2 regions of the Psychrosphaera sp. genome follow, and region 1 is predicted to be linked to the other one. Evidence: predicted binding sites of a transcription regulator. Region 1 holds the regulator's gene; the other holds the start of a gene.
The links. The regulator NrdR, encoded in region 1, represses ribonucleotide reductase genes. The targets are predictions, from matches to a motif close to AAACACNANATNTNGTGTTT.
Positions count from the first base shown of each region.

Region 2: a site for NrdR is predicted at 4,251-4,270, ahead of nrdA (class 1a ribonucleoside-diphosphate reductase subunit alpha). Genes of this name have one in related genera too.

Region 1 is NZ_CEYNSH010000020.1:1,993-18,892, reverse strand. Features, by position in the region: gene AC4E96_RS07710 (TonB-dependent receptor domain-containing protein) at 1-1,381, shown strand, start outside; gene AC4E96_RS07705 (PilZ domain-containing protein) at 1,530-4,064, opposite strand; gene radA (DNA repair protein RadA) at 4,222-5,586, shown strand; gene AC4E96_RS07695 (PilZ domain-containing protein) at 5,588-5,950, opposite strand; gene ettA (energy-dependent translational throttle protein EttA) at 6,157-7,821, opposite strand; gene AC4E96_RS07685 (response regulator transcription factor) at 7,998-9,104, shown strand; gene glyA (serine hydroxymethyltransferase) at 9,234-10,490, shown strand; gene nrdR (transcriptional regulator NrdR) at 10,571-11,071, shown strand; gene ribD (bifunctional diaminohydroxyphosphoribosylaminopyrimidine deaminase/5-amino-6-(5-phosphoribosylamino)uracil reductase RibD) at 11,090-12,232, shown strand; gene AC4E96_RS07665 (riboflavin synthase) at 12,278-12,928, shown strand; gene ribBA (bifunctional 3,4-dihydroxy-2-butanone-4-phosphate synthase/GTP cyclohydrolase II) at 12,953-14,062, shown strand; gene ribH (6,7-dimethyl-8-ribityllumazine synthase) at 14,149-14,613, shown strand; gene nusB (transcription antitermination factor NusB) at 14,624-15,043, shown strand; gene thiL (thiamine-phosphate kinase) at 15,071-16,048, shown strand; gene AC4E96_RS07640 (phosphatidylglycerophosphatase A family protein) at 16,052-16,564, shown strand; gene AC4E96_RS07635 (chemotaxis protein CheW) at 16,544-16,900, opposite strand, start outside.
Region 2 is NZ_CEYNSH010000014.1:48,780-65,679, forward strand. Features, by position in the region: gene yfaE (class I ribonucleotide reductase maintenance protein YfaE) at 29-301, opposite strand; gene nrdB (class Ia ribonucleoside-diphosphate reductase subunit beta) at 338-1,468, opposite strand; gene nrdA (class 1a ribonucleoside-diphosphate reductase subunit alpha) at 1,854-4,169, opposite strand; gene ubiG (bifunctional 2-polyprenyl-6-hydroxyphenol methylase/3-demethylubiquinol 3-O-methyltransferase UbiG) at 4,485-5,216, opposite strand; gene gyrA (DNA gyrase subunit A) at 5,477-8,140, shown strand; gene AC4E96_RS06160 (carbohydrate binding family 9 domain-containing protein) at 8,241-10,466, opposite strand; gene AC4E96_RS06165 (cryptochrome/deoxyribodipyrimidine photo-lyase family protein) at 10,707-12,200, shown strand; gene serC (3-phosphoserine/phosphohydroxythreonine transaminase) at 12,294-13,394, shown strand; gene aroA (3-phosphoshikimate 1-carboxyvinyltransferase) at 13,399-14,691, shown strand; gene cmk ((d)CMP kinase) at 14,870-15,547, shown strand; gene rpsA (30S ribosomal protein S1) at 15,641-16,900, shown strand, end outside.

The DNA.
Region 1 (16,900 bases):
AATTACAAGGTCAGATGTTGAAAGCACAGTGCTTAACGCTGAATTAGGCAGTTTTAATCGCAAGCAAGTCAGTTTGTCTACTGGCATAGAGCACGGTGATGGCCATTCAAGCATTTTGATTGACCACGAACAAAGTGACGGTTTTGATGTGTTAGGTGATAGCCAAAATGAAGAAGATGGTTATCGCTATAATTCTTTTGCAATTAATGGTTCACAATCGTTAAGCGATGAGTTATCAGTCAATTGGTTAGCCAATTTTGATCGTGGTCATAGTGAATACGACTCGTTATTTGGCGGCGCTGATCAGGCCAAACACAATAATCAACAATTGGCTTTTGGCATCGACTATCGGCTAAAGAAAAACGTAATAACAGTTGATTTATCTAGACTGGTTGATGATGCGAGTACCTATTTTGTAGAGAGCAACACTCATCAGGTCGTTGAAGGGAGTCAAATTAAAACGGAACGAAATACTGTATCCGCGACAAACTTATACACAGCCACTAAAAACCTTTCTCTATTTGCTGGTTTTGACCTAACAAAGGAGCAGGTGTCTGGATTGCAGACCTTTACTCAGAACGACCGTTCTATTACCGCTGCATACGCTCAATCGAATTACCAGTCAGCAAATTGGTTATTTGAAGGTGCTTTGCGATACGATGATGTAGAGGATGTCGACGCTGAACTGACCTACAATTTAGCGCTTGGATATAATACGACTGAGTCGGGTGTAACCCTGAACTTAGGCACAGGCTTTAAGACGCCGACATTTAATGATTTATATTGGCCAGAAGATGCGTTTTCAAAAGGAAACGCTGACTTAGAGTCGGAACGCTCACGTAACATCGAGTTGTCGGCATATTATCACTTTGAAAAAGTGAAGTTAGCAGCGAGTGTCTTTCAAAATAAAGTGGACAACTTAATAGAGTGGCTTCCTGATGCGAGTTTTATTTATCAGCCTCAAAATGTAAATTCAGTCACGATTAAAGGCTTAGAGTTAGGTGTTCAAGGGCAATTTGGGAGTCTGAATCACAACCTGAATCTTACCTTGATTGACCCCAAAAATGATGTGACAGATGAGACACTAACATTACGCGCTAAAACTCGAGCGAACTATATTCTTAACGCTCAGATCACTGATAGCGTGTCTAGTACAGTAAAAGTAAGTCATGTCGGTAAACGCGAGCAAAAGTCATGGGATGGCTCGGTTACGACACTTAAACAATATACACAGTTCGACTTAAATGGCCATTATCAATTAGACGAAGATATCGCTGTTAGTTTAGGCGTCAAAGATGCTTTTGATGAACAACAGCCTTCTGCCGTTGGTTATCAAGCCGCAGGTCGCCGAGTGTCATTATCAACGACAGTTAAGTTCTAATTTATAAAAACTAAATAAATTTGCAGGAAAAAAGCCGTAAAGTGCAGTGCCCCAATAAAGCGGGCTCATTTCTGGCGGTAATAAAGGCCTGACTTCGATTTTGTATCGGATTCAGGCCTTTACGTATTATAACGCTGATAAGCCAATGTTAATTTCGAGTCTCATTGAGTAACTTGAGCTTTAAAGTTTCTTGTTTCGCAATGCGTTCAGGTGATATCCCTAGCTGCAACATGACCTCTTCTGAAATATCGACCATATCGACCACACCGATGACACTCCACAATTCAGTTTCTACCTCTTTTGCTTTGTGCATCGCATAATGATGGATGTATTTTATCTCACTGCTAACAAATTTCATGTCAGGTCGACCGGTCTTGGATAAATAAAGCCTAAATGCCAAAAAGACATCTTTAGAACTGGCTGCCTCAACAAAGCTTTCCAACATATCTTGGGCTAAAAATTGATCGCCAAAATAGCAAACAAAGCTTTTTTCGACGGTATCTTGGTTAGGTCGAAAACGAATGTATAAGTCCAACTCGTGAGGCCGGTGAGTTCGTTCCATTTTGTTTATGATGTCGGCATAGACATTTGTGACAGCGTGGTCTTTAACCAAAGGGTATAAATTGATAGCGTCTTTGTCATTGCCAAATTTTGACATGAGGTGATGTAGTAGGTTGGCTTGAGGACCTTTGCCCACCATACTGACATCATATTTTCCGTGATCCTTGTTGATATACATCGCCATATTTTTACTGTGTTTTGCAAAAATATTTCGCAACGCCTTCGAAAGGCCAGGATATTTACTTTCAATTTTAGTTGGCGTCAGCTTATTGATGTTTTGGCGTATAAGCTTGTAGAAAAACTTGCGTCCTTGATGGCCACCCCGAGGATCGTAAACTTTCAAATTCATAACGGTTTTATCAAGTGATATCGCCATTACTTCATAAGCAAGTTTGTCGAGTTTGTACTTTTGCGTCACTTTTTGAAAGTCAGGTAAACCCAAAACGATAATGTCGCCCTTTTTATACGGGGCTTCTTGTTCGGTGACGACTTGTAACCCATACGTTGAAATGTCTCGACTCGTGGCTTTTATTTGCCCTTCATCCTCAGGCAAATTTATCAAAACATTTGTTTTATAGAGATATCTGTCTTCACTTCTAAGGTTAACGTAATCAATGGTTTCAACGCCAATGTTGATGTATTGCTTTAGTTTTGGGTGACTGAATTTTTTTAGAAGCTGAAGCTGAGCGCGGTCGTACTGATAACATGATTGATAGTTTTCAGTCGATTTTGTGTTTTTTAAAGGCGTAAACGTCACGATGTAGGTCAGGTTTTTAAGTAACCCCTGAACCTTTGGTGATGGTGGACGGTTTAGTTTTTTGATTTCTTTACTAGCACTATCAGGAATAGACAAAGGCAAATAAGAATCTTCCGAGCTTGCCTGTGCTAATTGCAGCTTAAAAACGTTCCAGCTGTCCTTACGACTGCCAAAACCTAAAAATAATGTTCTAAGCTCAGGGTGACTATTTAACTCTTCAGACGTGGCGCTGTAAAAATATAGTTTGCCTGCTTTCGCATGAGTAAACGAGTACAGTAAGGTTTGCTTAATTGGGCCTGGCTGTTTAGCTAGGCGAGCGATTCGTTTTTGGCTAAGGATTTGTTGAAAAACAAGGTTTTTATTTTCATCGCTGAAGTGTCCCAACACACTGCGGTTGTTTTCTGTAGCCAGCGCTAAAGTCGGCAAAAAGCGCTCTTTTATGTGTCGCAAAAATACGGGCAGTGAAGTGACACGAGGTAAATAGTATTGTTCATATCCCTTTACCGTTACAGCCTCAAGCGTGTTGTCGAAGTTCACTTTATAACGACGCTTGTTACCATTAATAAAGTTGTTTAAAAACTCATCAAAGGCTGCAATATCCTCTTTGAAGGTTCGTTTGGCGCGGATGTATTTGTGTGTTTCATTAATCTCGTCCACACCCACAATTTCGTATTGAATGCCGTCTTTTAATCCCAGTTCGAACTCTTGTTCTAAGCCAGTTAGATAAATTGCAATTTTTTGACCGACAGAAGCTGGTTTACTTTTAGGGATTTTAATTTTTATCCCACCCACGGATAGGTCACTACTTACCGCTTTTAACACGTTGCCCAAACCGAACTGTATTTCAACAGAAATACTAAAGTTCATTCGCTCTTCATTGCGGATGCCGTAGTGAGTAAATTCGACGGTCTTGCCTAAGTATGCTTTACTTGGGCCCTCAGGCGCGGAAGATGCCACTGCAGATGGTTTGTCTTTTTGTTGCTGTGCTTCAATGCGCTCTTGTTGTTCTTTTTTGTGAAGTACGCGGTGATTATTTTCCGCGTTCATTACCGCTTCATATACACCGACTGTATATTGACCAAACTTTTCGGTTTGAGCTTCAAATATTTGACGGCCAATTTCGTCTAGGTAATGAGTTTTGTCATTGTATTCGTATGGTTCGGGATCGCCGACGACATGGCCACGCAAATCCAATAAACGGCTGCTAGGTTGGGCCAATCGTTTTAACTCCATTTTGATCAAAAATTGTTTGGCTTTAGGTACATCTGCGGCCTTTGCTTTAAACACTTTGTCAAAATTGGGTTGATTCACAACTGATTTTAGTTCTTCAATTAATGAATTGAATTCCTGAAGTTCAGTAGACATATACGGGGGTTATCCCTCTTACTAAAATAAATACTTAAAAGCATGCAATTGCTCATTTATAATCAAACACTTCTCAGCGAGTACGATGAACAATAATAGAGACTCGTCATCAAATTAAGCAACTAATGTGCCACGGTTTGGTACTAAAGAAGGTGTAATGGCAAAAAGTAAAACAGCTTATGTATGTAATGATTGTGGTGCTGAGTTTCCTCGTTGGCAAGGTCAATGTAGTGAATGCCGCGAGTGGAACACCATTACAGAAATAAAATTAGCACCTAAATCAACAAAAAGCGCATCTCGCTATGAGGGGTATGCAGGCCGAGTTGAAAACAAAGTCCAGACTCTAGACAAAATTGATTTGCAGGAGCTACCGCGTTTTAGCAGTGGTTATACAGAGTTTGATAGGGTACTTGGCGGTGGTGTTGTACCTGGGTCTGCCATTTTGATTGGTGGTAGTCCTGGTGCTGGTAAAAGTACGCTGTTATTGCAAACCATGTGTTACTTGTCTGAGCATATGACGACGTTATATGTCACCGGTGAGGAAAGCTTACAACAAGTTGCGATGCGCGCCCATCGACTGGGGTTGCCGACAAATAAACTAAACGTATTAGCTGAAACGAGTGTTGAAGCGATATGTACCCATGCTGAAAACTTAAAACCACAAATCATTGTCGTAGATTCAATCCAGGTAATGCATGTGGCTGATATTACCTCTGCACCTGGTAGCGTTTCGCAAGTTCGTGAGGGCGCTGCGTTCTTAACGCGCTTTGCAAAACAAAATAATATTGCCGTGTTAATGGTTGGTCACGTAACCAAAGATGGTACGTTGGCTGGGCCAAAAGTACTAGAACACTGTATTGATGCGAGTGTAATGTTGGATGGCGATGCAGATGGTCGTTATCGAACCATGCGTGGTCACAAAAACCGTTTCGGCGCGGTAAACGAACTTGGTGTATTTGCCATGACCGACAAAGGATTAAAAGAGGTGAGTAATCCTTCAGCGATATTCCTTAATAGAGCCGATGGCGACTCAGCAGGGAGTTCTGTTACGGTTTTGTGGGAAGGTACACGACCATTATTAGTGGAAATACAGGCGCTGGTGGATGCATCTCAATTGGGTAACCCAAGACGTGTCGCAGTAGGACTAGAGCAAAACCGCTTAGCTATGTTGTTGGCCGTTTTGCATAGGCATGGTGGCTTGATGCTTGGCGATCAGGACGTTTTTGTTAACGTGGTTGGCGGTGTAAAGGTTACTGAGACCAGTGTTGATTTGGCCTTATTGTTGGCGATGGTATCTAGCTTTAGAGATCAGCCATTAGAGCGCGAGCTTGTGGTGTTTGGAGAGGTTGGTCTTGCTGGCGAAATACGTCCAGTTCCAAGTGGCCAAGAACGCCTCAAAGAAGCGGCTAAACATGGTTTTAAAAAGGCCATTGTACCCAAAGCAAATATGCCAAAAGAGGCAATTAATGGGATGAAAGTGATTGGTATTACTCGACTAAGCGAAGCTTTAGAACACCTTTAAGCTATTCTTCGAGCGTCAGATGTTCTAATTGGCGCTCGAGCAGTTCTGCATTTCCAGAGTTTAACTCAATAAGTCGGCGTAAATGGGTCATGCTTTCAATATCAATTTTTTGCCACTTAATTCCGATACTGTGTGGCTCACAATGCGCAACTTCACCCACCATATCTATATGAACATCAGAGCCTTGAAGTAGAAAATCTAACGAGATCGTTTTACCAACACAGTCCCCCAATGAATCAGGTGTGGATATTAGAGCGCCTTTTAAAGACAAATCTAAAATACTAGTATCAAAGGATTGTTGACCAATTGATAATGTTGCAGGAGTTGAAAATAATACTCGTGTGTAATGACGTTTATTGTCCATGATATTCCTAACTACAGTAAAAAAATACAACTGCTCTTTTACGAGATGAAAACCCATTAATATAGTAATAGCATGACATTGGTCGATTACAAAATATACAAGTTTAAATTGTAGGTGTTTGACATTTTTAATAATAACAAATCATTAGCTCTAAAATAAAAAACGCCGCAAAAGGCAGCGGCGTTTATATTGTCATTCAAGCTAGGTTATTTAAGTCGCTTGTATTTAATGCGATGAGGCTCGGCTGCATCAGCACCATAAGTCTGTTTTAGCCAGCTCTCGTACTCAGTGTAGTTACCTTCGAAGAATTCAATTTTACCTTCGTCGCGATAATCTAAAATGTGCGTCGCGATTCTATCCAAGAACCAGCGGTCGTGCGAGATAACCATTGCACTTCCTGGGAATGCCAATAAAGCATTCTCAAGAGCACGTAGTGTCTCAACGTCAAGGTCATTGGTCGGCTCATCGAGAAGTAAAACGTTGCCACCGGCTTTTAAGAGTTTTGCTAAGTGAACACGGTTGCGCTCACCACCAGACAGTTCGCCTATACGCTTTTGCTGATTAGAACCTTTGAAGTTAAATCGACTCACGTACGCACGTGATTGAACCTCATAGTTACCAACTTGAATAATGTCTGACCCTTCAGAGATTTCTTCATAGACGGTTTTGGAGTCATCCATGCTGTCACGGAACTGATCAACAGAAGATAAGCTTACTGTTTCGCCAACCGTAATCGAGCCTGAGTCTGGCTTTTCTTCACCACTTAGTAACTTAAATAACGTTGACTTACCTGCACCGTTTGGACCAATGATGCCCACAATGCCACCTTTAGGAATGGTAAAGCTCAAGTCATCAATTAATACACGGTCACCGAAGCCTTTAGTAATATTTTCAACTTCAACGACTTTGTCACCCAAACGAGGACCAGGTGGAATGTATAGCTCGTTAGTTTCATTACGCTTTTGGAACTCTTGGTTTTGCATTTCTTCAAAACGAGCCATACGCGCTTTTGACTTAGACTGACGTCCTTTCGGGTTTTGACGAACCCATTCTAATTCTTGCTGAATTGATTTTTGACGAGATTTTTCTGCACGTTCTTCTTGTGCCAAGCGGGCTTCTTTTTGTTCTAACCAGCTTGAGTAGTTACCTTCCCACGGAATACCTTCACCGCGGTCAAGTTCCAAAATCCATCCAGCAACGTTATCTAAGAAGTAACGGTCGTGGGTAATGGCAACGACTGTTCCTTCGTATTCGTGTAAGAAACGCTCTAACCATGCAACAGACTCTGCATCTAAGTGGTTAGTAGGTTCGTCAAGCAATAACATGTCTGGCTTATCAAGTAACAGTCGGCAAATCGCCACACGGCGTCTCTCACCACCGGATAAATGTTCGATTTTGGCATCCCATGCTGGCAAACGTAATGCATCTGCGGCGACTTCGAGTTGGTTGTCTAGGTTGTGACCGTCTTTTGCTTGGATTATGGCTTCTAATTCGCCTTGTTCTTTCGCTAACGCATCAAAATCGGCACCGTCCATCGCGTACTCGGCATAAACTTCGTCAAGACGAGTAAGGGCATTTTTTACATCGGCGACGGCTTCTTCAACGACTTCACGGACGGTTTTTGACTCATCTAAGACTGGTTCCTGTGGTAAGTAACCAATGTTAATACCAGGCATTGGGCGTGCTTCACCCTCAATTTCAGTGTCGAGGCCAGCCATAATGCGAAGAAGGGTAGATTTACCCGCACCATTTAAACCTAACACACCAATTTTGGCACCAGGGAAAAAGCTTAAAGAAATATCTTTTAAGATAGTTTTCTTTGGTGGAACCACCTTGCTCACACGAGACATGGTGTAGATAAATTGAGCCATTTTTTCTCTGCCTATCATTTTTTTAAGTTGTTCTAATTTGTCCGCTATTGTAGTTTAGTAGGCTGAATAATGTCTACATCGGCCCTAAAAAACCTACAAGTATTTAATAGTTTGCAGAATTAAAATTCGAGTCTACCATTTTTAGAGGCCTACATATTTTTAGAGGTAAAATGCGAATGCAACAAAAGAAAACAATATTGGTTGCCGACGACGATAAAGGTATAAACCAATTATTGGTAAATGCATTAGCTCAAAAGTTTAATGTCGAATCTGCGTTTTCTGGTCAGGAGACGCTATCTTTTTGTACGACCCAACAGCCAGACCTAATTTTGCTTGATGTGAACTTAGGCGATATTGATGGTCGAGAAGTGTGTCGCATCATTAAGGCCGATTATGGTGATCAGGCGCCGTTGATTATTTTTGTTTCAGCAGATGACGGCCAAGACAACATAATAAGTTGTTTTGAAAATGGTGCGGACGACTTTATTGCCAAGCCAATTTCTCCTGTCCAAGTTGTTGGTAAAGTCGAAGCTTTATTAAAATACGACACCCTCATTGATAGCTTACAGAGCAAAAGTGCGGAACTAACCGACTTAGTGACGACAACCATGTCACAAGCCTCGAGTTATGGTCAGTCTTTGCAAATGGTAAAACAGCTCAACCATTGCAACTCTGAAGAAGAGATTGCAGACGTGGTGTTTGGTTTTCTTGGCTCTCAAGGCTTGCATGCGGCGATTTATTTCACTAAAGAATCTGAATCACTATGCTTTGATCAAAAATCCAAAGTGTGTTCGCCAATTGTAAGAGAAGTCTTCGAGTTAGCTCATAATAAACAACGAATCAAAAAGCTAGGTGGGCGCTTATTAGTTTCTGATACTCATTGCTCTGTTTTAGTAATGAATCCTCCGGCAGATGAAAGTGACCAATACAGTATTTTTATCGACATAATTGCCGTTATTATCGAAGCCCTAGAAGCCCGTTATATTGGTTATTTACGAGAGCAAGAACTACACGTTCTTAACTCTGAGCTGTCTAGCGTTATTTCTCAGTTGTCTGTTGATATTGAGAGCGTTAGGAAAGATCGGCAAAAGCTAATGGATGACATCATCATGCAGATTGGCCTCAGTTTTCATCAACTTGATCTTACCATTGAACAAGAAGAGTATTTTACCAAGTTAATGGAAGAAACTTTGCTAAACCATGACCAGAACAACGATGTTTTGATGACACTACAGGACAAGCTCAAATCTCTAGTATCAGAAATGAAAAGCTTGCTGAGTTAATCATTTAGCCTTTATAAAAGTAATCGAAATTAGTTAAAAAATCTCATTGTTAAGAGGTGGGCTTTTAGGCAATAAGTGCGTATTATAAGCGACTCATTCGTTTGTATTAATCAGTACTGAGGTGCACTTATGTTAACTCGTGATATGAATATCGCAGATTTCGACCCTGAACTATGGGCGTCAATTGAAAAAGAAACTCGCCGTCAAGAACAACACATTGAATTGATTGCGTCTGAGAATTACGCCAGCCCACGAGTTATGCAAGCGCAAGGCTCACAGTTAACAAACAAATATGCAGAAGGCTACCCAGGTAAGCGTTACTACGGTGGTTGTGAGTATGTTGACGTTACTGAGCAACTAGCTATCGATCGTGCAAACGAGCTTTTCGGTACTGACTATGCAAACGTTCAACCACATTCAGGTTCGCAAGCTAACTCAGCGGTTTTCCAAGCGTTATTAAACGCGGGTGACACTGTATTAGGCATGAGCCTAGCACACGGTGGTCACTTAACTCACGGTTCTCACGTAAACTTCTCTGGTAAGACATACAATGCAATTCAGTATGGCTTAGATGAAGCAACAGGCGAAATCGACTACAAACAAGTAGAAGAATTGGCCGTTGAGCACAAGCCTAAAATGATCATCGCGGGTTTCTCTGCTTATTCAGGTATCGTTGACTGGGCTAAGTTCCGTGAAATTGCAGACAAAGTAGGTGCTTACCTATTTGTTGATATGGCACACGTTGCTGGTTTAATTGCTGCGGGTGAATATCCTTCTCCTGTACCTTATGCACACGTAATTTCAACAACGACTCACAAAACGTTAGCTGGCCCACGTGGCGGTCTTATCATTTCAGGTGCTAAAGACGAAGACTTATACAAAAAGTTAAACAGCGCAGTTTTCCCTGGTGGTCAAGGCGGTCCTTTGTGTCACGTTATTGCTGCTAAAGCCGTTGCGTTTAAAGAAGCACTTCAGCCTGAGTTTAAAGCATACCAACAACAAGTTGTTAAAAATGCTAAGAAAATGTGTTCAGTTCTTCAAGAGCGCGGATACAAGATTGTATCTGACGGCACAGACAACCATTTATTCTTAGTCGACCTGATTGACAAAGACATCACAGGTAAAGACGCAGATGCAGCATTAGGCAAAGCGTTTATCACTGTTAACAAAAACTCTGTACCTAATGACCCTCGTTCTCCGTTTGTTACTTCTGGTTTGCGTTTAGGTACGCCTGCGGTAACTCGTCGCGGTATGAAAGAAGCTGAAATGGAAGAGTTATCAAACCTTATCTGTGACGTTTTAGACGACATCAACAGCGAAGAAAACCTAGCACGAGTAAAAGAACAAGTAATCGCGTTGTGCGAACGCTTCCCAGTTTACGCGTAAGCTATTTATTCCCACAAAACCTGTGGTAAACTGAAAAGCCGTGTTTAATCACGGCTTTTTTGTACATACAGGAAATCGATATGCATTGCCCCTTTTGTTCGGCCACAGAAACTAAAGTCATCGACTCTCGACTAGTAGGAGGGGGCTCACAGGTGCGTCGACGCAGAGAGTGTAATCTATGCAATGAACGCTTTACTACCTTTGAAGGTGCCGAACTTGTCATGCCTAAAGTCGTTAAACGCGACAAAAAGCGTGAACCTTTTAACGAAGATAAAATGAGTGCCGGAATTCTCAGAGCGATTGAAAAACGTCCTGTCAGCACCGAACAAGTTGATCAACTCATTTTAACTATCAAAAAAGAAATTCGAAATACGGGTGAGCGCGAAATTACCTCAGAATTTATAGGCAACTTGATAATGGATGGGCTAGTTTTATTAGATAAAGTGGCCTATGTCCGATTTGCATCCGTATACCGCTCTTTTGAAGATATCCGTGAGTTTGGTGAAGAAATCGCTAAGATTGGTCAACAAGCGGATAATAAAAAAGAATTAAAAAGCCGTCAGTCCAAACTGTTTGAATAACAAAATAAAAAACACCTAATGAACCCAATTCAAGACAATGAGTACATGGCTCAAGCTATTGTACTTGCCAAAAAAGGCCAATACACCACGACACCTAACCCAAACGTAGGTTGTGTTATTGTTAAAGACCATCAAGTGATTGGTCAAGGTTGGCATAAAAAGGCTGGCACAGGTCATGCTGAAGTCAATGCGTTAGCGCCTCTAACACTTGAACAGACAACCGGAGCCACGGCTTACGTGACATTAGAACCGTGTAGCCACTTTGGTCGTACGCCACCATGCGCGTTAAGGTTAATTGAGGCTAAAGTATCAAGAGTCGTCGTCGGTATGCTTGATACCAACCCACAAGTCGCGGGCAATGGCATAAAAATGTTGGAGGAAGCGGGTATTGTCGTTGACCGTAGTGCATTAGAACAAGAATGTAGAGCGCTCAATCCAGGCTTCTTTTCTAGAATGGAAAAACAAAGGCCTTTTGTTCAAGTAAAGCTCGCAGCGTCATTAGATGGAAAAACCGCACTACAAAATGGTCAAAGTAAGTGGATTACTGGCCCAGCTGCCAGAGCTGACGTGCAGTCTTTTCGTGCCAAATCTTGCGCAATTTTGACAACAGCTAGGACAATACTTGCCGATGATGCAAGTATGAATGTGCGCTCAGAACAGCTAAATTTTGAATACCCTTTAGATGAAACTAACACTCATATAAGACAACCTGTAGTGGTTGTATTAGATGGCAAAGCGAGAATCAAGCCAGAACAAGTTGACTCACTTAAGTTGTTTCAAACTGGTGCTAAAGTTATCTTGGTTCATGCTAATTCAAGTCAAAGTGAGCCATTCGCCGAACATATAAGTGAGCAAATAGTCACAGCTCAAGTATGTTATGACGCAGAAAGTGGCTTTGACTTAAAAGAAGTGATGACGTTATGCCAACAACAGCAATTCAATACCCTTTGGGTTGAAGCTGGAGGGAAATTGGCTGCTTCGTTAATGGAAGCCCAATTGACGGACGAGCTGATTATGTATTTTGCACCTAAAATATTAGGAAAGCATGCGCAAGAAGTGTTACCGATAGGCCCTTTAAGTTCTATGGCAGACGCGAAAACGCTGACGTTAACTGATAGCCGCCACGTAGGCGATGATATCAGGCTGACTTATACACTCTGATTTACTCAGACTTCAATCATAAATACTCAACGAGAAAGGTTAAACGTGTTTACAGGAATTATAGAAGCCACAGGTCATATCTCTGCTATTAATAAAATGGGCGATGACATTCAAGTTGAAGTGTCGACCTCCACGCTTGATTTCTCGGATGTGAACCTTGGCGACAGTATCGCTACAAACGGCGTATGTTTAACGGTTGTATCTTTTACCGATAATAGTTTTAAAGCCGATGTGTCGCTAGAAACGATTAATAACACAGGGTTCAAATTTTATGGGCCCGGACAAGCAGTAAACTTAGAAAAAGCCATGTTACCGACTACCCGTTTTGGTGGTCACATGGTCAGCGGTCACGTTGATACCGTCAGCTACATACAAAATGTATATGATAACGGCCGAGCCAAAGACATTTGGTTGTCTATACCTAAAGAGTTACAACGCTATTTCGTTAAAAAGGGCTCAGTCACCGTCGATGGAATAAGCTTGACGGTCAATGACGTGACAGATGGTCAAATAAAGTTGACGATAGTCCCACATACATTTGCACAAACCACCCTTGCAAATATACGTTCGGGTGATGCAGTTAACCTCGAAGTTGATATAATAGCCCGATACGTAGAGAATTTTGTAGGTCAGCAATCGAGCTCCTCTGGCGTCGATATGTCATTGTTAGCACGTGCTGGCTATCTAAAAAAATAATCCCACCGATAAATTGGTACCTATATGAAATTAAATACACCAGAAGAAATTATTGAAGATATTCGTCACGGTAAGATGGTCATTCTTATGGATGATGAAGATCGAGAAAATGAAGGTGATCTGATCATGGCGGCGGATATGTTGACGCCTGAGCACATTAATTTCATGGTCACTCACGCTCGTGGATTGGTATGCTTACCAATGACGGAAGAGCGCGCACGCTCTTTAAACCTTGGCCTAATGGTCGACAATAACAATGCGCAGTTTGCTACTAACTTTACCGTTTCAATCGAAGCAGCTGAAGGCGTTACTACTGGTATTAGCGCAGCAGACCGCGCTAGAACAATCCAGGCAGCGGTTGCACCAAATGCAAAACCAGCTGATATTGTTCAACCGGGTCACATTTTTCCATTAATTGCTAAGCAAGGCGGTGTATTGACTCGAGCTGGTCACACTGAAGCTGCGGTTGATTTAGCCCGTTTGGCAGGCAGAACGGACGCAGGTGTTATTGTCGAAATTTTGAACGAAGATGGAACAATGGCTCGCCGTCCTGATTTAGAAGTTTTTGCAGAAAAGCACGACTTAAAAATTGGCACGATTGCAGATCTAATCGAATACCGCAATTTAAATGAAACAACGGTTGAACGCATTGCAAAATGTAAGATCCCGACTAAATTTGGTGAATTCGAATTAGTTACGTTCAAAGACACAATTGATGAACAGCTTCACTTTGCAATGGTGAAAGGCAACCTTGAAGAGCAAGAGGCGCCATTAGTTCGCGTACATCTACAAAATACATTTAGTGATTTATTATTATCTGACCGTTCTGTAAGTCGCAGCTTTGCGATTGATGATGCGCTTGAGAAAGTCGCGAAAGAGGGTGGTGTTTTTGTTTTACTTGGCAAGCAAGAGTCGACCAATGAATTGGTTAATCTTGTTAAGCGATTTGAGGCGGAAGATTCGGGTGATAATTTACCTCCGGCGAAGTGGTCAGGTACATCGAGAAATGTTGGTGTAGGCTCACAAATTTTGGCTCAGTTAGGTGTACACAAAATGCGCCTACTGAGTTCACCTAAGAAGTATCACGCACTATCGGGCTTCGGTTTAGAAGTTGTCGAATACGTAAGTGAATAAGTGTACTGCGCGAACTGCTAACAACATTTCGAATGTTGTGGTATTATCGCGCAAAATTTTTTAAAGAATAGAAATAAGGTTTACGAATGAACGTCATCGAAGGCAATTTTCGTGCGACAGGAAAAAAATTCGCAATAGTTGTATCTCGTTTTAATCACTTTGTAGTGGACAGCCTTTTAGAAGGCGCAGTCGATGCTCTTGAAAGACACGGTGAAGTTAATCAAGACGATATCACCATTGTTTATGTGCCTGGTGCGTACGAATTACCACTTGCAGCGAAAAAAATCGCAAAGCGTGGTGACGTTGATGCAATCATTGCCATAGGTGCGGTAATCCGTGGTGGCACGCCTCACTTTGATTTTGTTGCAGGTGAGTGTAACAAAGGTCTAGCACAAGTATCTCTAGAGACTGACATCCCAGTTTCGTTTGGTGTGATCACAACTGATAGCATCGAACAAGCTATCGAGCGCTCTGGCACAAAAGCCGGCAACAAAGGCGGTGAAGCTGCTCTTGGTGCGCTTGAAATGGTTAATGTGTTAGCACAGATTTAAGGCGTTTAAAATGAAACCTGCAGCAAGAAGAAAGGCCCGTGGCCTGGCCGTTCAAGCTATCTACTCTTGGCAAATTAGCCAAAACCACGTTAGCGATATTGAACAACAATTTTTACTTGATAATGACGTTAACAAAATTGACGTTGAATTCTTCAAAGAAGCAATCCGTGGTGTAGCCGCGCACTACAAAGAGCTTGATACTGCATTGATGCCTTATACAGAGCGTCCATATGAAGAAGTTGACCAAATCGAAAAAGCCATCATGCGCTTGTCAGCTTTTGAGTTAAAGTTCCGCTTAGACGTACCTTATAAAGTTGCAATCAACGAAGGTATCGAACTTGCTAAAAAGTTTGGTGCAGATGACAGTCATCGCTTTGTAAACGGTGTTCTTGATCGCGCTTGTAAAGACTTACGCATTCCACTTCAGTAGCCTTAGATACTTCTAAAGGAATTGGTTATGAAAGAGTTTGAGCTTATTCAAACTTACTTTACTGACCGTGGTCCGCAACGAAAGGATGTTGTGCTAGGCGTCGGTGACGACGCCGCATTGACAAAGATGCCGCAAGATATGCTGCTCGTCGTTGCGACAGATACCATGGTCGAAAATACACACTTTTTCAAAGACGCAAGCCCTCGCTCCATAGGCCACCGCTGTTTAGCGGTTAATTTGAGTGATTTTGCGGCAATGGGCGCAGAACCAGCATGGGCCTCTGTTGCATTGACTTTACCGTCTGTCGATGAAGAGTGGGTAAAAGAATTCACCGAAGGCTTATTTGAAATTGCCGAGTATTACAATGTCCAAATCATAGGTGGTGATACGACGCAAGGTCCACTGGCGGTGAGTGTGAGCCTAAAAGGGTTTGTCGCTGAGGGTAAGGCTTTGCTTCGTAGTGGTGCGAAAGCCGGTGACTGGATATATGTAACTGGCCAGCTTGGTGACTCTGCGCTAGCCGTAGAGGCAAAGCTCGGTAAGCAAGACATCAGCTCAGATGTACTCAAGTCAGTCCAGCAGCGTTTTGATTATCCCGCCGCACGCATTGCTGCAGGGCACGTTTTAAGACATGCTGCTACGTCTGCCTTGGACATAAGTGATGGTCTTATTCAAGATTTAGGGCATATCATTAAAGCTTCTAATGTATCTGCACATATCAACGTAGAAACGGTTCCGGTTTCACCGGTTGTTCTTGAAGCATTAGGTGAAGACAAAGCACTAGAGCTGGCATTGATGGGCGGTGAAGATTATGAATTACTCTTTACGGTTCCTGAAGAGCAAAAAGGTTACTTAGAGCTCAATGCAACGGCAATGGGAATTAACTACACCTGCATTGGTCAAATGAAAGGGAATGCCAATGGCACGCCAACTATTTGTCTAACCAAACATGGTGAGCCTTACGACTTAGATCGAAATCAAGGCTTCCAGCACTTCTCGGAATAATTTATGAGCCAATCTGCTGTACCAGCGAGTCGTTTCAATTTGTGCAATCCAGTCCATTTACTCGCGACTGGTTTTGGTAGTGGGTTAGCTCCGGTAGCACCGGGCACTTTTGGTACGATTGCTGCCATTCCATTCTATTTGATGTTTGTTTATAGCCCGTATGTGGCGTTTCTGGCATTTACCATTTTGGTTTGTGTAGTAGGCTCTTATATTTGCGGTAAAGCCGCGGCCGATATAGGTGTCCATGATCATAAAGCAATTGTATGGGATGAATTTGCGGGGATGTTTATCACTCTTTGTTTTGTGCCATTTAGCTGGACAGCTGTGATTCTCGGCTTTGTATTATTTCGCTTTTTCGATATTGTGAAACCTTGGCCAATCAGTTATTTGGACAAACATGTGCATGGCGGCTTAGGCATCATGATAGATGATATCGCCGCCGGTTTGGCTGCTGGCGTATGCCTGTATTTTTCTCTGCCTTATGTTTCGGAAAACTTAAGCAATTTGTTCCTGTAATTGCTGGCTAAACAATGACTTGGTCTCAATGATCAGACTGTGTTTGTTGTCCACTTGAATTAACCCTTTGAGCATGGATTTGGTTTCTTGGTCCAAGTCAAATCCTGTTGCCGTTACCGTGTCTAGTGATTTGATATCGCTTTCATCCACATGGATATTATCTTTTACTTTGTCGACTAATAGCCCAACGTGCGGATTTCGACCATCGACCGTTGTAAACACGATAATGGGTTTGTAGCCAACTTCTACTTGTTCTATTGCAGAGTCAAAAAGTCGTTCAAGTCTATTTATCACGGTACTCTTATTTTTTGTCCACTTATCGCAGCTCGCATTCGC
Region 2 (16,900 bases), on a different contig from region 1:
TATTGTATTGGTAATAAAAAAATAGAGCTTATATAAGCTCTATTTTTATATCAGAAGTTGGTTTGCTGCAACAGGTGAGGATTTCGCCTTTTCGAACATAAGCTAAAGGTTCATTCAAGTACTCAACTGCGCCTTCTTTTAATTTACAACGGCACGCTCCGCAAAATCCTTCACGACAATGATATAACACCTCTACACCGTTTTTTTGTAACGAGTTCAATAAACAGGTGTCCTGTTCATCAAACTCGATAGCCGAAGTAGTGTCAGAATCACTTCCTTTTGAAACTAGGATTTTGCTCATTTAATTTGTGGCGCTAAATTAGACTGCAACTTTTAGTTACAGTTCAAAACCATCAAATTCCGAAGCATTAACTTCTGAGTCAATCTGGCCTACAAGATAAGAACTGATCTCTGCTTCTTGCGGTGCGACCTGAACATTGTCCGACTCTAAATATTTGTTCATCCATGGGAGTGGGTTACTCTTGATGTCAAACTTAGCTGGCATTCCGATCGCAGTCATACGGTGGTTTGCAATGTACTCTACATATTGGCAAAGAATCTCTTCGTTAAGACCGATCATTGAACCGTCCTTAAATAGGTATGCCGCCCATTCTTTTTCTTGTTCAACCGCTTGCATGAAAATATCTTGTGCTTCTTGGAAACATTCCATCGCGATTTCTTGCATTTCTGGATCGTCTTCACCGTCAGCCCACAAGTTGATCATGTGCTGAGTAGAGGTTAAATGAAGGTTTTCATCACGCGCAATCAAACGGATGATTTTTGAGTTACCTTCCATGATTTCACGCTCTGCAAACGCAAACGTACAGGCGAAACTAACGTAGAAACGAATCGCTTCTAAGGCATTGATTGAATTGACCGCTAAATAAAGCTTTTTCTTAAGTCCGCGCATACTGACGGTATATGTTTCGCCATCAATAGTATGTTCGCCAAGACCTAAGGTTTGGAATAGTTGTGTATGGAAAATCAAATCATCGTAGTACTTAGAGATATCCGTTGCACGGCGCAGGATTTCTTCGTTTCTGACGATGTCGTCAAACACTTCACTTGGATCCGTAAACAAGTTACGAAGGATATGTGTATATGAACGAGAGTGAATGGTTTCACTGAACGACCATGTCTCAATCCAAGTTTCTAACTCTGGTAATGACGTAATAGGCAGCAAAGCAACATTTGGGCTTCGGCCTTGGACTGAATCAAGCAGAGTTTGATATTTTAAGTTAGAGATAAAAATATGTTTTTCGCTATCCGTCATGTTTTGGAAGTCAGCACGGTCACGGCTAACGTCAACTTCTTCTGGACGCCAGAAAAACGATAACTGCTTTTCAATTAACTTTTCAAAAATAGAGTGACGTTGTTGGTCATAACGAGCAACGTTTACGCTCTCGCCAAAAAACATTGGCTGTTCTAACGGATTGACATCATTTTGATTAAAAGTGGTATAGCGCATTATTTTAAACTCTACTTATAATATTAAACTTGGCCGTGAAACTACAATTATCTGCAGTGCCCACGCGACGAAATAAATTTAATAACTTTTAAATTAAAGGGTTAAGTACGTCCATTACTTTTTGTGTGAACGGTCTTTAATTTCAAGCCGTGATTGTAACATAAGTTTGTGATTGATTTACTAGAATCTATACGAGAATAGTCCCGTTATTGTTCACAATAATACCTATGTTTTTGAACTAGTACCACTGCCATTTAAGATAAATGTTTCCAGTAAAATTATAGGTATTTTTTATAATAAAATTATGAAGTTAAACAAATCTTGTAGTGCAATAAAAAAGGTGCCAAGGCACCTTATTTATTATCGTTTGACTAGCCCAAACGAGCTATATCTTACAAGCGCCGCCTTCACAACCGTCGTCTTCTTCAATGACAACTGTTGTCGGTGCTTCTACTGGTTTTACTTTGCCGTCTTTAGACACAGTACCAGCCTGGTCACGAGTGTTATGATAGTAAAGCGTTTTAACACCGTACTTATAAGCGGTTAATAGGTCTTTAAGCAGTTGTTGCATTGGCACTTTGTGATCTTTGTAATTACTCGGATCATAGTTAGTGTTTGCAGAAATCGTTTGGTCGATGAACTTCTGCATAATGCCGCAAAGCTGTAAATAACCGGTATTATTCTCAAGGCTCCACAATAACTCGTATTGATTGCGTAAAGTCGTAATTTCTGGAACGACTTGCTTAAGTACACCGTCTTTACTTGCTTTAACCGAGATCAAACCACGCGGTGGCTCGATACCATTGGTTGCATTAGAGATCTGTGAAGATGTCTCTGACGGCATTAGCGCTGATAAAGTAGAGTTACGTAGTCCGTGCTCCACGATGTCTTTACGCAGTGAATCCCAATCTAAATGAAGAGGCTCATCACAATATTCGTCAACCGCTTTTTTATAAGTATCGATTGGCAACAAACCCTGTGAATAGGTAGTCTCGTTAAATTTAGGACACGCACCTTTTTCTTTAGCTAAGTTGTTTGAAGCTTTGAGTAAGTAGAACTGCATTGCTTCAAACGTTCTGTGAATTAGGTTGTTGCCTGAACCGTCTGAGTACTTAGCGCCATTCTTGGCCAGGTAATAAGCCATGTTAATGACACCGATACCTAATGTACGACGGCCCATAGTTGCATTGTAAGCTGCTTTAACGGGGTAATCTTGATAATCAAGAAGGCTGTCTAGTGCACGTACTGCTAGTTCAGACAGTTCTTCCATTTCATCTAGTGACTTAATTGCGCCTAAGTTAAATGCACTTAGGGTACACAATGCAATTTCACCTTCTTCATCATGGAAGTGTTGTAGAGGCTTAGTCGGTAAAGCAATCTCTAAACAAAGGTTGCTTTGACGCACTGGCGCTAGTTTCGGATTGAACGGACTATGGGTATTACAATGGTCTACGTTTTGTAAATAAATGCGACCTGTGCTTGCGCGTTCATTCAAGAATAAGCCGAATAGTTCGATTGCTTTGATACGCTTTTTGCGAATACTGTCGTCGTTTTCGTACTTAACGTATAATTCTTCGAACTTGTCTTGGTCTTCAAAGTACGCATCATACAAACCTGGAACATCCGACGGGCTAAATAACGTTATGTAATCGTCTTTAATTAAACGCGCATACATAGTGCGGTTGAACTGAACGCCATAATCTAAGTGACGAACACGGTTCTCTTCAACACCACGGTTGTTCTTTAGTACAAGTAGTGATTCTACTTCTAAATGCCAAAGCGGATAGAATAGGGTAGCCGCACCACCACGAACACCACCTTGTGAACAGCTTTTTACCGCCGTTTGGAAATGCTTGTAGAAAGGAATACAACCGGTGTGGAAAGCTTCACCATTTCTGATAGAGCTACCCAGAGCACGTATACGACCGGCATTAATACCAATACCAGCTCGCTGACTAACGTATTTCACGATAGCAGAAGATGTCGCATTAATTGAATCTAAGTTGTCATCAGTTTCAATCAAAACACAAGAGCTAAACTGACGAGTTGGAGTACGAACACCGGACATAATTGGTGTAGGTAGTGAAATCTTAAACTGTGATGCAGCATTATAGAAACGACGAATATAGTCCAGACGTGTTTCTTTTGGATATTTAGCAAAAAGGCAAGCCGCTACAAGGACATATAGGAATTGCGCACTTTCATAGATATCACCGGTAACTCGGTTTTGAACCAGGTATTTACCTTCTAACTGTTTGACTGCTGCATAACTAAAGTCTAAATCACGATTGTGCTCGATGAACGAGTCAATTTGGTCAAACTCAGCTTCTGTGTAATCAGCAAGTAAATGTTCGTCGTAGCGGCGTTCTGCAACCATTTTAGTGACGTGGTCGTATAAACGTGGCGGTTCAAACTGGCCATACGCTTTTTTACGAAGATGAAAAACAGCTAAGCGCGCAGATAAGTATTGATAATCTGGCGTTGTCTCAGAAATAAGATCAGCGGCTGCTTTTATGATCGTCTCATGGATATCTTCAGTTTTAATTCCATCGTAAAACTGGATATGAGAACGAATTTCGACTTCAGAAACGGATACGTTGTCTAGGCCTTTAGCGGCCCAAGTAATGACGCGGTGGATTTTTTCTAAATCAAGAGGTTCTTTTGAACCATCGCGTTTGCTCACAGAAAGGCTATTGTTCATTTTGCCCGGTTGTCCTTTATTTTTATATTATGCGCACGGCTTTGTTTATCTAAACATCAGCTGTTTTTACCCGTTGGATAAAAACACATCATATAGTGTTTTGAAAATTGCTAGACCACAAGATAGAGTGTGAGGGAACTAAATGCAAGCCCCAAATTAGGCGCAAAAATGAGCGCTGTTTTTTTGGGTAAGTAGCCCCTTACGCTACAATGTTTATTCCAAAAACAAAATTTAAAAATCTATAGTTTTTAGCTTTTTTCTCTAAAAAAATATTTCGAAAAAATTCATTAATTCATTCGATTTTGTTAATACGATCTAAAGTTTTTCAGCGTACAAAATGTAGTTAACGTCAACCCCAGGCTTGATCGCAAATTGTTCAGTTAAAGGGTTGTAATGTACACCTGTTGTTTCTTTAACTTTTGCCCCAGCTTCTTCTATCCATCGAATTAAATCAGCGGGCTTTATAAACTTCTCATAATCGTGAGTTCCATTGGGTACTAACTTCAACATTTTTTCTGCTGCCACTATTGCCAGCAAATAGCACTTCAAGGTTTTGTTTAATGTTGAAAAGAAGATGGTACCACCTGGCTTACACGCTGATACCGCTGCCTGAACAACAGAACGGGGATCAGGAACGTGTTCTAACATTTCTAAACAAGTGACAACATCGTATTGTTCCTGGTTGTTAAAGCTGTGCTCTTCGGCAGACTCTTTCTTATATTGTACGTTTGTAATTTGGCTTTCTAATGCATGAAGCTTTGCAACTGCGAGTGAGTCATCAGCTAGGTCGATACCCGTTACATCGGCACCGAGTTTTGCAAGTTGTTCAGCAAGGATGCCGCCGCCACAGCCGATGTCTAATAACTTACGTCCCGCGACAGAATTTGTTTTTTCTTGAATGTAAGCAACTCTTACGGGATTTAATAAATGTAGTGGCTTAAACTCACCACTATGGTCCCACCATGAGGCTGCGATAGAGTTAAATTTGTCGATTTCTTGGTTGTCGACATTGGTGTTTGAATTGCTTTGATCAGAATTGGACGTCATTCTTTTTGACTACTCAAATATAGGTTCTAAATTATCGTCAAATACGATGCCATATTCTCGTTGGTTTATAAAGATCGAAAAAGATCTTTGTCGCTAATTAGCTATTAATTCACCTGTTGTTCTATATAGAGATTGAAATTTAATCGTCATCAAGTCAAAGTTACAATTTAAACTAGCCAGCTTTGAGCATTGTGTTACAATCGCGAGCTGATTTATAACAATAAAACTTCATTAAAGTAGTTGCAGGGAACAGTGCGTTTATGACAGATCTCGCCAACAATATTAGCCCGATTAATATTGAAGAAGAATTAAAAACCAGTTACCTAGATTATGCGATGAGCGTAATTGTAGGTCGTGCGTTACCAGATGTCCGCGATGGATTGAAACCGGTACATCGACGTGTGTTGTTCGCGATGAACGAACTAAAAAATGACTGGAACAAACCTTACAAAAAATCTGCGCGCGTCGTAGGTGATGTAATCGGTAAGTACCACCCACATGGTGACAGTGCAGTTTATGACACTATCGTTCGTATGGCTCAGCCATTCTCACTTCGCTATACATTAGTAGACGGTCAGGGTAACTTCGGTTCTATCGATGGTGACTCTGCGGCTGCAATGCGTTACACCGAAGTACGTATGGAAAAGTTAGCTCACGAACTATTAGCGGACCTAGAAAAAGAAACCGTTGATTTTGTACCTAACTACGACGGCACTGAGCAAATCCCAGCAGTTTTACCTACAAAAGTTCCTAACCTGTTGGTAAACGGTTCTTCGGGTATCGCAGTAGGTATGGCGACCAATATTCCACCTCACAATCTACGTGAAGTTATTGCTGCAACGCTAGCCTTGTCTCACAACGAAGACATTACGTTGCCAGAATTGATGGAACACCTACCAGGCCCTGATTTCCCTACTGGCGCTATTATCAATGGCCGTAAAGGTATTGAGGAAGCGTACCGTACAGGTCGCGGTAAAGTTTATATCCGTGCACGTACCGAAATCGAGACGGACGAGAAAACAGGTAAGGACACTATTGTCGTTACCGAAATTCCATACCAAGTAAACAAAGCGCGTCTAATCGAAAAAATCGCTGAATTGGTTAAAGACAAGAAGTTAGAAGGTATTTCTGCTTTGCGCGACGAGTCAGATAAAGATGGTATGCGTATCGTTATCGAACTTAAGCGTGGAGAGCCGACAGAGGTTATCATCAACCACTTATATTCATTGACGCAAATGCAAACTGTATTTGGTATGAATATGGTTGCACTTGATCACGGTCAGCCTAAGATTCTTAACTTAAAAGAAATGCTAGAAGCATTCCTTTCTCACCGTCGTGAAGTCGTCACTCGCAGAACCGTATTTGACTTGAGAAAAGCTCGCGATCGCGCCCACATTCTTGAAGCACTAGCCATTGCGCTTGCTAACATCGATGAAATCATTGAGTTGATCAAAACTTCACCGACCCCTGCAGAAGCGAAAGTTCGTTTAACTGCACGTGGTTGGAAACTTGGCGATGTTGCGGCAATGTTAGAGCGCGCGGGTGATGATGCCGCACGTCCAGAATGGCTTGAGCCTGAATATGGTATCCGCGATGGCGAATATCATATGACTGAGCAACAAGCGCAAGCGATTCTAGAGCTACGTTTACATAAGTTGACTGGCTTAGAACACGAAAAGATCTTAGGTGAATACGCCGATCTTCTCGAACTTATAGCTGAGTTATTAGAAATTCTTGGTTCACCTGCAAGACTGATGGAAGTCATTCGTGAAGAGCTTGAGTTAGTTCGAGAAACCTACGGCGACGATCGTTGTACAGAAATTCGCGATGCATCTCACGATATCAACCTAGAAGACTTAATCAACGAAGAAGATGTGGTAGTAACGCTGTCTCACGAAGGTTATACCAAGTACCAACCGTTAACTGATTACCAAGCACAACGTCGTGGTGGTCGTGGTAAGTCTGCTACGAAGATGAAAGACGAAGACTTCATCGAGAAGCTACTTATCGCTAATACACACGATACTATATTGTGTTTCTCCGACTACGGTCGTATGTATTGGTTAAAGGTTTACCAATTGCCATTGGCAAGCCGTCAGTCACGTGGCCGTCCAATTGTTAACTTGTTGCCACTTGATGCTGAAGAAAAGATCACAACTATTCTTCCAGTTAAAGAATTTGAAGAAGATAAGTTTGTCTTTATGGCAACAGCGAACGGTACCGTTAAGAAAACAGCGTTAACGGAATACTCTCGTCCACGTTCAAGCGGTATTATCGCAGTGAACCTAAACGAAGGTGATAAGTTAATCGGTGCTGCTATCACTAACGGCGAAGACGAAATCATGTTGTTCTCGCAAAACGGTAAAGTGGTTCGTTTCCATGAAAACCAAGTTCGTTCAATGGGCCGAACTGCTACTGGTGTTCGTGGTATCAAGCTTACTGAAGACAGTAAAGTTGTATCCTTGATTGTGCCAAATCACGAAGACAACATTTTGACTGTTACTGAAAATGGTTTTGGTAAACGTACACCACAACATGAGTACCCAGCTAAGAGTCGTGCAACACAAGGTGTTGTATCTATCAAAGTAAGTGAACGTAACGGTTTGGTAGTCGGTGCAACACAAGTTGCTGACAACCACGAAATTATGATCATCAGCGACCAGGGCACATTAGTACGTACTCGCGTCCAAGAAGTGTCAGTTGTAGGTCGTAATACTCAAGGTGTTCGTTTGATAAGGACGATTCAAGGTGAGTCAGTTGTTGGCCTTGCTAAGATTGAAGAAATTGAAGACGAAGAGAGTCCAGTGTTTGATGAAGACGGTAACGAAATCATCGTTGATGATGCTCAAACAGAAACGTCAGAAGTTTCCAACGACAGTCCTAGCGAAGAAGCGGGCGATGAGTCTAATTCACAAGAAGACTAATTATCTTTAAAAAGATATCAGCTTACTGATATTAAAAGAGATATACAAAAAGACGGCCAATGTGCCGTCTTTTTTTGTGCCTGTTATGATTTCTTACAAACTACATTCTAAAAGCATAACTCAGTTTCATGAAAACTTTACGATGGTCTTTTTCTATTTCATCGACTAAGTCGTCCTTTTTACCACGGTCGGTATAGCCAAGATAGAAGAGAGACTGAGGGTTGAGTTTGTAAGCGTACAACAACTCTGTTCGCATTCCTTCAAACTTCTCAGTTACGTCTTTATCGACATATAAGTCTTGGTTTCTATCAATTTGCGTATATTGAACGTTAAAACGGATGAACGACTTAAGGTTAAATTGGTAGTTAAGGCGCAAATCATATTGGTTAGCGGTAAATAGGTTACCGCCTTCAACATCTAACTTTCGATGGTTATAATTCAATTCACCATTGAGATGCTTTGTAATTTTAAAAGCGCCACCAATTTCGGCTATTTTTCCATCACCTAAACGGTTATTTGCATAATCAATTTGGTCACCACCTCTCAAAAATGTCCACACTCTTAAGTTGTCTATTGGGTCAAATCTAAAGAACGTCATTGGATTAACAACATCGTAAAATTGCCCTTCCCAGAAAGAGGTACGAGATACTACGCCTCCTTCCAAAAACAATTGACGGGGACCATCAGCGTTTACATACATCTCAATTTCACGTTCTAACACATTACCGTCTTCATCGTGAGTAATATCCCAATCACCATTTACCCCATACCTTGACCAACTGCTGCCGTCCTCTTGTAACCAGCTGTAATAACCACCAACAATCGACTTTCTAACGCCGGTTTGACCTACAAAACCTAAGTCAGCACGGAAGTCTTCACCAAAATTCATATGATTTGCACTAAAACCATAGTTATGGGCATTGTGGCTATAACGAAGAGAATAGGCGCTGTCGCTTTGTTTTCTTGCGACGTCAAAGTCTTCTTGAATTGAATCTGGGTTAGTTGTATCAGAGTACGAAACTTGATAGCTGATCGTATCAGACTTAGTCAGGCTGTTTCTGCCATCAATAGAAGTAACGGTGTTTTTGTAATCACTACCTTGCCTATTGGTGATGATAGCTCCGACATTACTTCTGGAGCCTATATCCATGCGATAGCGACCCACAAGGACTTCTGATTTTTCATCAAGTTCTGCCACACTGGAGCCTTGATTACCAGGCATCAAAAATGCGGTGGACTCATCATTTGCCGCAAGTAGCCCATATGTGTGAGCGTCTTGTTTACCCGTTAATTTCAAACCGTACTCTGGGGCGTTGATATTACGAGTATGCAAAAGGTTCATACGTTGGGTACTGAAGTAGTCACGACCATCCAGGAAAAATGGGCGTTTTTCATTAACAAACAAAGAGAAGGTGTTATTAATGTCAAGTTGTGCAGCATCTGCTTCAACTTGAGAAAAATCCGGGTTGATGGTTGCGTTTAGATATACGTTATCGTTTATACCCCAACGAACATTAACACCAGCATCTGCTTTATCGTCACTTTCATCCCACTCTCCAGGTATTACTGATTTACCCTCAGAATAGGAATAGGTCAGAGTAGGGGTGATTTGTAGGTTGTTACCTTGTTCTTTTTTGGAAAGGCCCGTTAATTTATCAAACTGACAAAGGCTACAATCTAGGTTTCGGTCGATAACGGTGTTTGCCAAAACCATTCGCTTATCTCTGGGATATATTCTTAATACTTGAATTCCCCAATCCATTGATTCTTTATCAGCTGGAAAACGCATAACGTTAAAAGGAATTTCTATTTCTACAGAATAACCTGTGTTTGAAATGTGACCGGCGCTATTCCAGATCGCATCCCAATTATGATCCTCATTACCCCCTTGAGTGTCATCTTTGATTAAGTCACCTTGGACACCAAACGGATTAACAAAAAACTCATAGGCACGGCGGTTATCATTAAACGTATCAATAACGATACCGACAAAGTCGTCTTGGAAGATGGTATCTCTGTCACGGTAATAGGCTCTAATTTTACTCGGGTCAGGATCGTCTGCAATAAAGCCCACCATTAACGAAGACTCTGTTTCGTATATATAAGCCGTTGTTTTTACCGGAGCGGGAGTACTCAAACCTGGGTTAATATTGTATGGAAGCTCGACCTTAGTCGCGTGTTTCCATTCCGGCTCGTCTAACTTGCCATCAAGCTCGAATGTTGCGTTCGTTTTTACGATTGGATAATACTCCGCTGCAGTAACACCTGCACTCATGACTAACATCACTAACGGGGCAATAAAAGGACTACCTGTTTTATTTATCATAATTCCATTCTTTTATAGATGTTTATAAGTGGTTATAAGTTTTTAGTATTAATTACTTGAACACACACTTAGTCGTTGTGGCGTTGAAAAAGGTTTGAATTTAGGGTGTAACAATTTATGTCTGTTCAAAAACGATGTCTATTTAGTGTGATCAACATTGGTTTTTAGTCGTAAAACAAGGATTGTCTAAACTTTAATTTCCATTGTCGAATAGACCTGATTGAGCGTTAACGAACGAGTATGTCTGTAAATGTTATATGGCTAAAAAGGGACCTGCGCCTAGAGGATCACGAGAGTTTTAATGCCGCCAAACAAAGTAAACTTCCCGTTATTGTTTTGTACGTGGTTGAACCAGAATATTGGTGTTTGCCCGATACAAGTCAGCGTCAATTTGAATTCATAAAGCAATCGCTAGGCGAATTAACGAAAGCGCTAAATCACCATCAAATGGTGATTACAATTAGACAAGGAGATGCCACCACTATTTTGAATAATATTCATCGTCATGTACCAATCAAAAATATCTATAGCTATGAAGAGACAGGGAACGACTGGACATTCGAAAGAGATAAAAAAGTAGCCAAATGGTGTAAAAAAGCTCAAATAACCTGGCGACAGTTTAGGCACAAAGCCGTAGTGCGCGGAAGGTTAAATCGCAATAACTACAATAAAGTTATCGAAGATTTTTACAATGACTTGACCTACTCACCATTTCGACCGATTGAGTGTTACTTAAACAAAAATACGGGGCTTGAGTTTTTTGATACATATCCAGGCAATGATGCTTTAACGACGGTATCGCCTCAATTGGGCGGGTTACATCAAGCTCACACAACGTTGGAGAGCTTCCTAGAGACGCGGCTAAGTTCTTACTTATATGGGATAAGTAGTCCGATAAAAAGTCAAACCTGCAGTTCTCGGCTCAGTCCTTACTTGGCATATGGTGTATTGTCGCTAAGAACCGTAATGAAAAAGGCGTTAGAAGTAGATGACCCAAAGCTTAAACGAAACCGAAATGGGTTTATATCGAGGCTGCATTGGCATTCGCACTTCGTTCAAAAGTTTGAATCTGAACCTCAACATGAATTTCGTGCTGTAAATCGCAGCTTGGATGGAATGCGAAGAAATGACTTTTGTGAGACGCGATTCTCTCGATGGCGCGAGGGAAACACAGGAATGCCATTCGTCGATGCATGCATGCGTATGCTTAATCACAACGGCTGGATAAACTTTAGAATGAGAGCAATGTTGACGTCTTTTTCGAGTTACCATTTGTGGTTGCATTGGCAAAGGCCTGCGCACCACTTGGCGCAAATGTTTGTTGATTACGAGCCAGGTATCCACTATCCGCAAATTCAAATGCAATCGGGTGTGACTGGAATTAACCCATTTAGAATTTACAATCCACTGATCCAAGCCCAGAAATACGACCCGAATAATTACTTCGTTAGGCAATGGATACCGGAACTAGACCATGTCCCTGACAGCTTTATACAACAACCCTGGCTATACACCAAGCTAAAGGAAGATAGGTACTACAAAATAGAACCACCTGAGCGACTCGCTCAACAAGCTCGTTTAAGAATTAAAGAATATTACCAACAAAACGAAATACAATCTGAAACACAAAGAGTAATAAAAAAACACGCTAGTCGTCGTCGCAATGGAACCAAAAATCTCAAAAAGAAAAACACCCAAAGTGTAGTGAGCTCAGGTCAACAATCTTTGTTTTAAAATATCTGTATTAGCCCTTGTTTCCCGCGTTTGAGGAGGTTAGAGTAAAAGTTCAATTTACTTATTCTCACCAAATACGTACGCAGGAATACAATGACGGTTTATAACTTTTGCGCTGGACCCGCGACCTTACCTAAAGAAGTGATGCAAAAAGCACAGTCCGAACTGATCAATTGGCAGGACACTGGCTGTTCTGTTATGGAAATGAGCCATCGCAGTAAAGAGTTTATTGCCGTGTATGAAAATGCCGTTGCTGCGCTCAAAAAGCTAATGGATATTCCTGATAATTATAGCGTGCTGTTTATGCAAGGGGGTGGCCGTGGTCAATTCGCTGCTGTACCTATGAATCTAAACCAAGGTAATACGGCAAACTACGTCACAACAGGGCAATGGTCATCTGACGCTGTTGATGAGGCAAGTAAGTTTATGACGGCCAATGAACAAGTCTGCAGAGTGGTAAAAAACGGCTTATCAAGTGTTTTACCGTTTGATAAATGGACCGTTGATGAAAGCGCCGATTTCATTCACTTTTGTTCGAATGAGACGGTTGATGGGATTGAAATATTTGAGTCACCTAAGGCATTAAAGGTAACGCGTAACGTACCAGTTGTCTGTGATATGTCATCTAATATACTCTCTAGAAACATTAATGTTACAGACTATGACATTATATATGCCGGTGCTCAGAAGAATATAGGCCCGTCTGGTTTAAGTATCGTTATTATTAATAACGCGTTACTAAAAAGAAGTCCAAACAACATACCGAGCTTGTTAAATTACCGCGTTACCCAAGAAAAAGAGAGTATGTTCAATACGCCTCCTACTTTCGCTATCTATCTTTCCAAGCTTGTATTTGAGTGGTTATTAGAAAATGGCGGCGTTGACGCTATAGAGAAAGTAAACAAAGAAAAAGCGGCCTTACTGTATAAGGCAATCGATGAATCCAATTTATATGAAAACCGTGTCGCAAAAGAAAATCGCTCTTTGATGAATGTTACATTTTATCTCAAAGACGAATCATTAAACGATGAATTTCTGGCCGCCGCTAAAGAGCGTGGCTTAGTTGCATTGAAGGGGCACAGGAGCGTCGGTGGAATGAGAGCGAGCATCTACAACGCGATGCCAATTGAAGGCGTTCAAGCGCTTACAGAGTTTATGAAAGAATTTGAATTACAACAGGAAGGAAAGAAGTAAATCCATGTCATCAACGTTAACATTAACCCATAAAACAGATTGCAAAGGTGATATCACAGTTCCTGGATCAAAGAGTTTATCGAACAGAGCTTTATTACTAGCGGCGCTTTGTGAAGGTACCACAACCATTACCAATCTTTTAGACAGTGATGACATACGCCACATGCTAAAAGCCCTAAATCTGTTAGGCGTGAAGACAGAATTAAATAATGACAAAACGGTGTGCACTGTAACTGGTGTCGCGGGGCAATTTGAAACACCAGAGTCAGAGTTGTTTTTAGGTAACGCAGGTACAGCAATGCGTCCCCTTGCGGCAGTCTTAGCGTTCAGTCAGGTCAACGCCAAATTAACCGGCGAACCAAGAATGTATGAACGCCCAATTGGACATTTGCTAGATGCACTGTCACCGGTTGCACCAAACATTGTAGCCTCACAGGAACCAGGTTTTCCGCCATTGGACATAAAACCTTTCGATGCGACTTCGCTTAACCAGTCCATTGAAATGAAAATCGATGGCAGTGTTTCAAGCCAGTTTTTATCGGCGTTGTTGATGGCCGCACCAATACTTAACCAACCGGTTAAAATTTCTATGATTGGCGAGCTCGTTTCTAAACCATACATAGAACTGACCTTGTCAATCATCAAGCAATTCGGTGTAGACATCAAAAATAACAACTATGAATCTTTTGAACTTACCGGTGAAGAAACCTATCAATCCCCTAAAACGTTCATGGTGGAAGGGGATGCGTCATCCGCTTCTTATTTTTTAGCGGCTGGGGCCATTAGCGGTGGACCAGTGAATGTATATGGTGTTGGTAGAAATAGTGTGCAAGGTGATATTCAATTTGCGGACGTATTAACAAAAATGGGTGCTAAGGTTAGCTATTTCGATGACCACATTTCTGTTGAATCAAACGGTCAATTACAAGGTGTCGATTTAGACCTTAATCATATTCCAGATGCGGCAATGACGATTGCAACAACAGCGCTATTTGCAAAAGGCACGACGACTATTCGCAATATATACAACTGGCGTGTTAAAGAAACAGACCGTTTGGCGGCGATGGCAACAGAACTTAAAAAGTTTGGTGCGCAAGTAGAAGAAGGGCACGACTACATCAAGGTCACTCCAAATAAAGAATTGCACGTAGACATAGACACCTATGATGATCACAGAATCGCGATGTGTTTTTCATTGCTTATATTTAAAGAATGTGGCGTTACTATTAATGACCCAGAGGTTACGAGTAAGACTTTCCCAGATTACTTTGAACGCTTTTCAACATTGTTTGATTAATCATTTAATGGTTATTGACTAAACACCTTTTCCTTACAAAAGCTGTTTAGTTTGGGGATTTTAGAGCAAGCTTTTCGGAATGTATGGATCCCCAAACACAAACCTTCAATTAAAATTAATTCTTTTTTGAGGCTTTTTGCGTATAATACCGCCCGCAAATTTAGCGAGTGGAGTATTTATGGAGCAATCAGTACCAGTAATCACAATAGACGGCCCAAGCGGTGCAGGTAAAGGCACAGTTTGTCGTTTATTAGCTCAACGATTTGGATGGGAAATTTTGGACAGCGGTGCGATTTATCGCGTATTGGCTTTAGCCGCCATTCACCACCAAATAGAACCAAGTGATGAAGAGAGTTTGATTCCCTTAGCAGCACATTTGGACGTGCAGTTTGAGTCAAGCGAAGATGCCTCAAAGATCATCTTAGAAGGTGAAGAGGTGACCCACTCAATTAGGAATGAAGAAGTCGGTGGTGTAGCGTCACAGATAGCCTCATTACCACGAGTTCGAGAGGCGCTATTGCGTCGCCAACGCGCTTTTCGTCAGGCACCAGGTTTAATCGCCGACGGTCGTGACATGGGAACGGTTGTGTTTCCAGATGCAACAATTAAAGTGTTTTTAACTGCAAGTGCTGAAGAACGTGCAAATAGGCGTTTTAAAGAGTTGCAGGGCAAGGGTCACGATGTTAAAATCGGCGACCTTTTGAGCGATATTCAGGCTCGTGATGAGCGGGATATGAACAGAAGTGTAGCTCCATTAGTGCCTGCAGAAGATGCAATCACTATAGATTCTACCAATCTAAACGCTCATCAAGTCTTTGAACAGCTTATAGAAGTCGTTGAAAGTAAAATAAAATAACCATTTAGAAAGCCTTGTTAGCATGGAAGTAACAAGTTAAACATCAACCCCTTTGTCGCAGGAACGCAACATTGGATTAAATGAAGATAAATCATGACAGAAAATTTTGCTCAATTATTTGAAGAAAGCCTTCAAACTATCGAAACACGTCCAGGTTCAATTGTTAAAGGTACAATCGTATCTATCGAACGTGACTTAGTATTAGTAGACGCTGGCCTTAAGTCAGAATCTGCAATCCCTGCAGCACAATTCAAAAACCACGCTGGTGAATTAGAAGTTAGCGTTGGTGACGAAGTTGACGTTGCTCTAGATTCAATCGAAGACGGTTTCGGTGAAACTATTCTTTCTCGTGAAAAAGCTAAGCGTTATGAAGCTTGGGTTCGTCTTGAGAAAGCGTGTGAAGAAGAAGAGATCGTTAAAGGTCTTATCTCTGGTAAAGTTAAAGGTGGTTTCACTGTTGAAGTTGAAGGCATCCGAGCATTCTTACCTGGTTCTTTAGTAGACGTTCGTCCTATCCGTGACACGTCTCACCTTGAAGGTAAAGAGCTAGAGTTTAAAGTTATTAAATTAGACCAGAAGCGCAACAACGTTGTTGTTTCTCGTCGTGCAGTTATCGAAACTGAAAACTCAGCAGAGCGCGAACAGCTTCTTGCTAGCCTTGAAGAAGGTTCAGAAGTTAAAGGTATCGTTAAGAACCTTACTGACTACGGTGCGTTCGTTGACCTTGGCGGTTTAGACGGTCTACTACACATCACTGACATGGCTTGGAAGCGCGTTAAGCACCCAAGTGAAATCGTTGCAGTTGGTGACGAGATCGACGTTAAAGTTCTTAAGTTCGACAAAGAGAAAAACCGTGTTTCTCTTGGTCTTAAGCAACTTGGTTCAGATCCTTGGGGCGACATCGCTGGTCGTTACCCAGAAGGTTCACGTCTTAAAGGTCGTGTTACTAACCTTACTGACTACGGTTGTTTCGTTGAAATCGAAGACGGCATCGAAGGTCTTGTACACGTTTCTGAAATGGATTGGACTAATAAGAACATCCACCCATCTAAAGTTGTTAACTTAGGTGACGAAGTTGAAGTTCTAGTTCTTGAAATTGACGAAGAACGTCGTCGTATTTCTCTAGGTCTTAAGCAATGTAAAGACAACCCATGGGAAGTATTCGCTAAGTCACACAACAAAGGTGACCGCGTATCAGGTAACATCAAGTCAATCACTGACTTTGGTATCTTCATCGGTCTTGACGGTGGCATCGACGGTCTTGTTCACTTATCTGACATTTCTTGGAATGTTGCAGGTGAAGAAGCGGTTCGTGAATTCAAGAAAGGCGACGAAATCGAAGCTGTTGTTCTA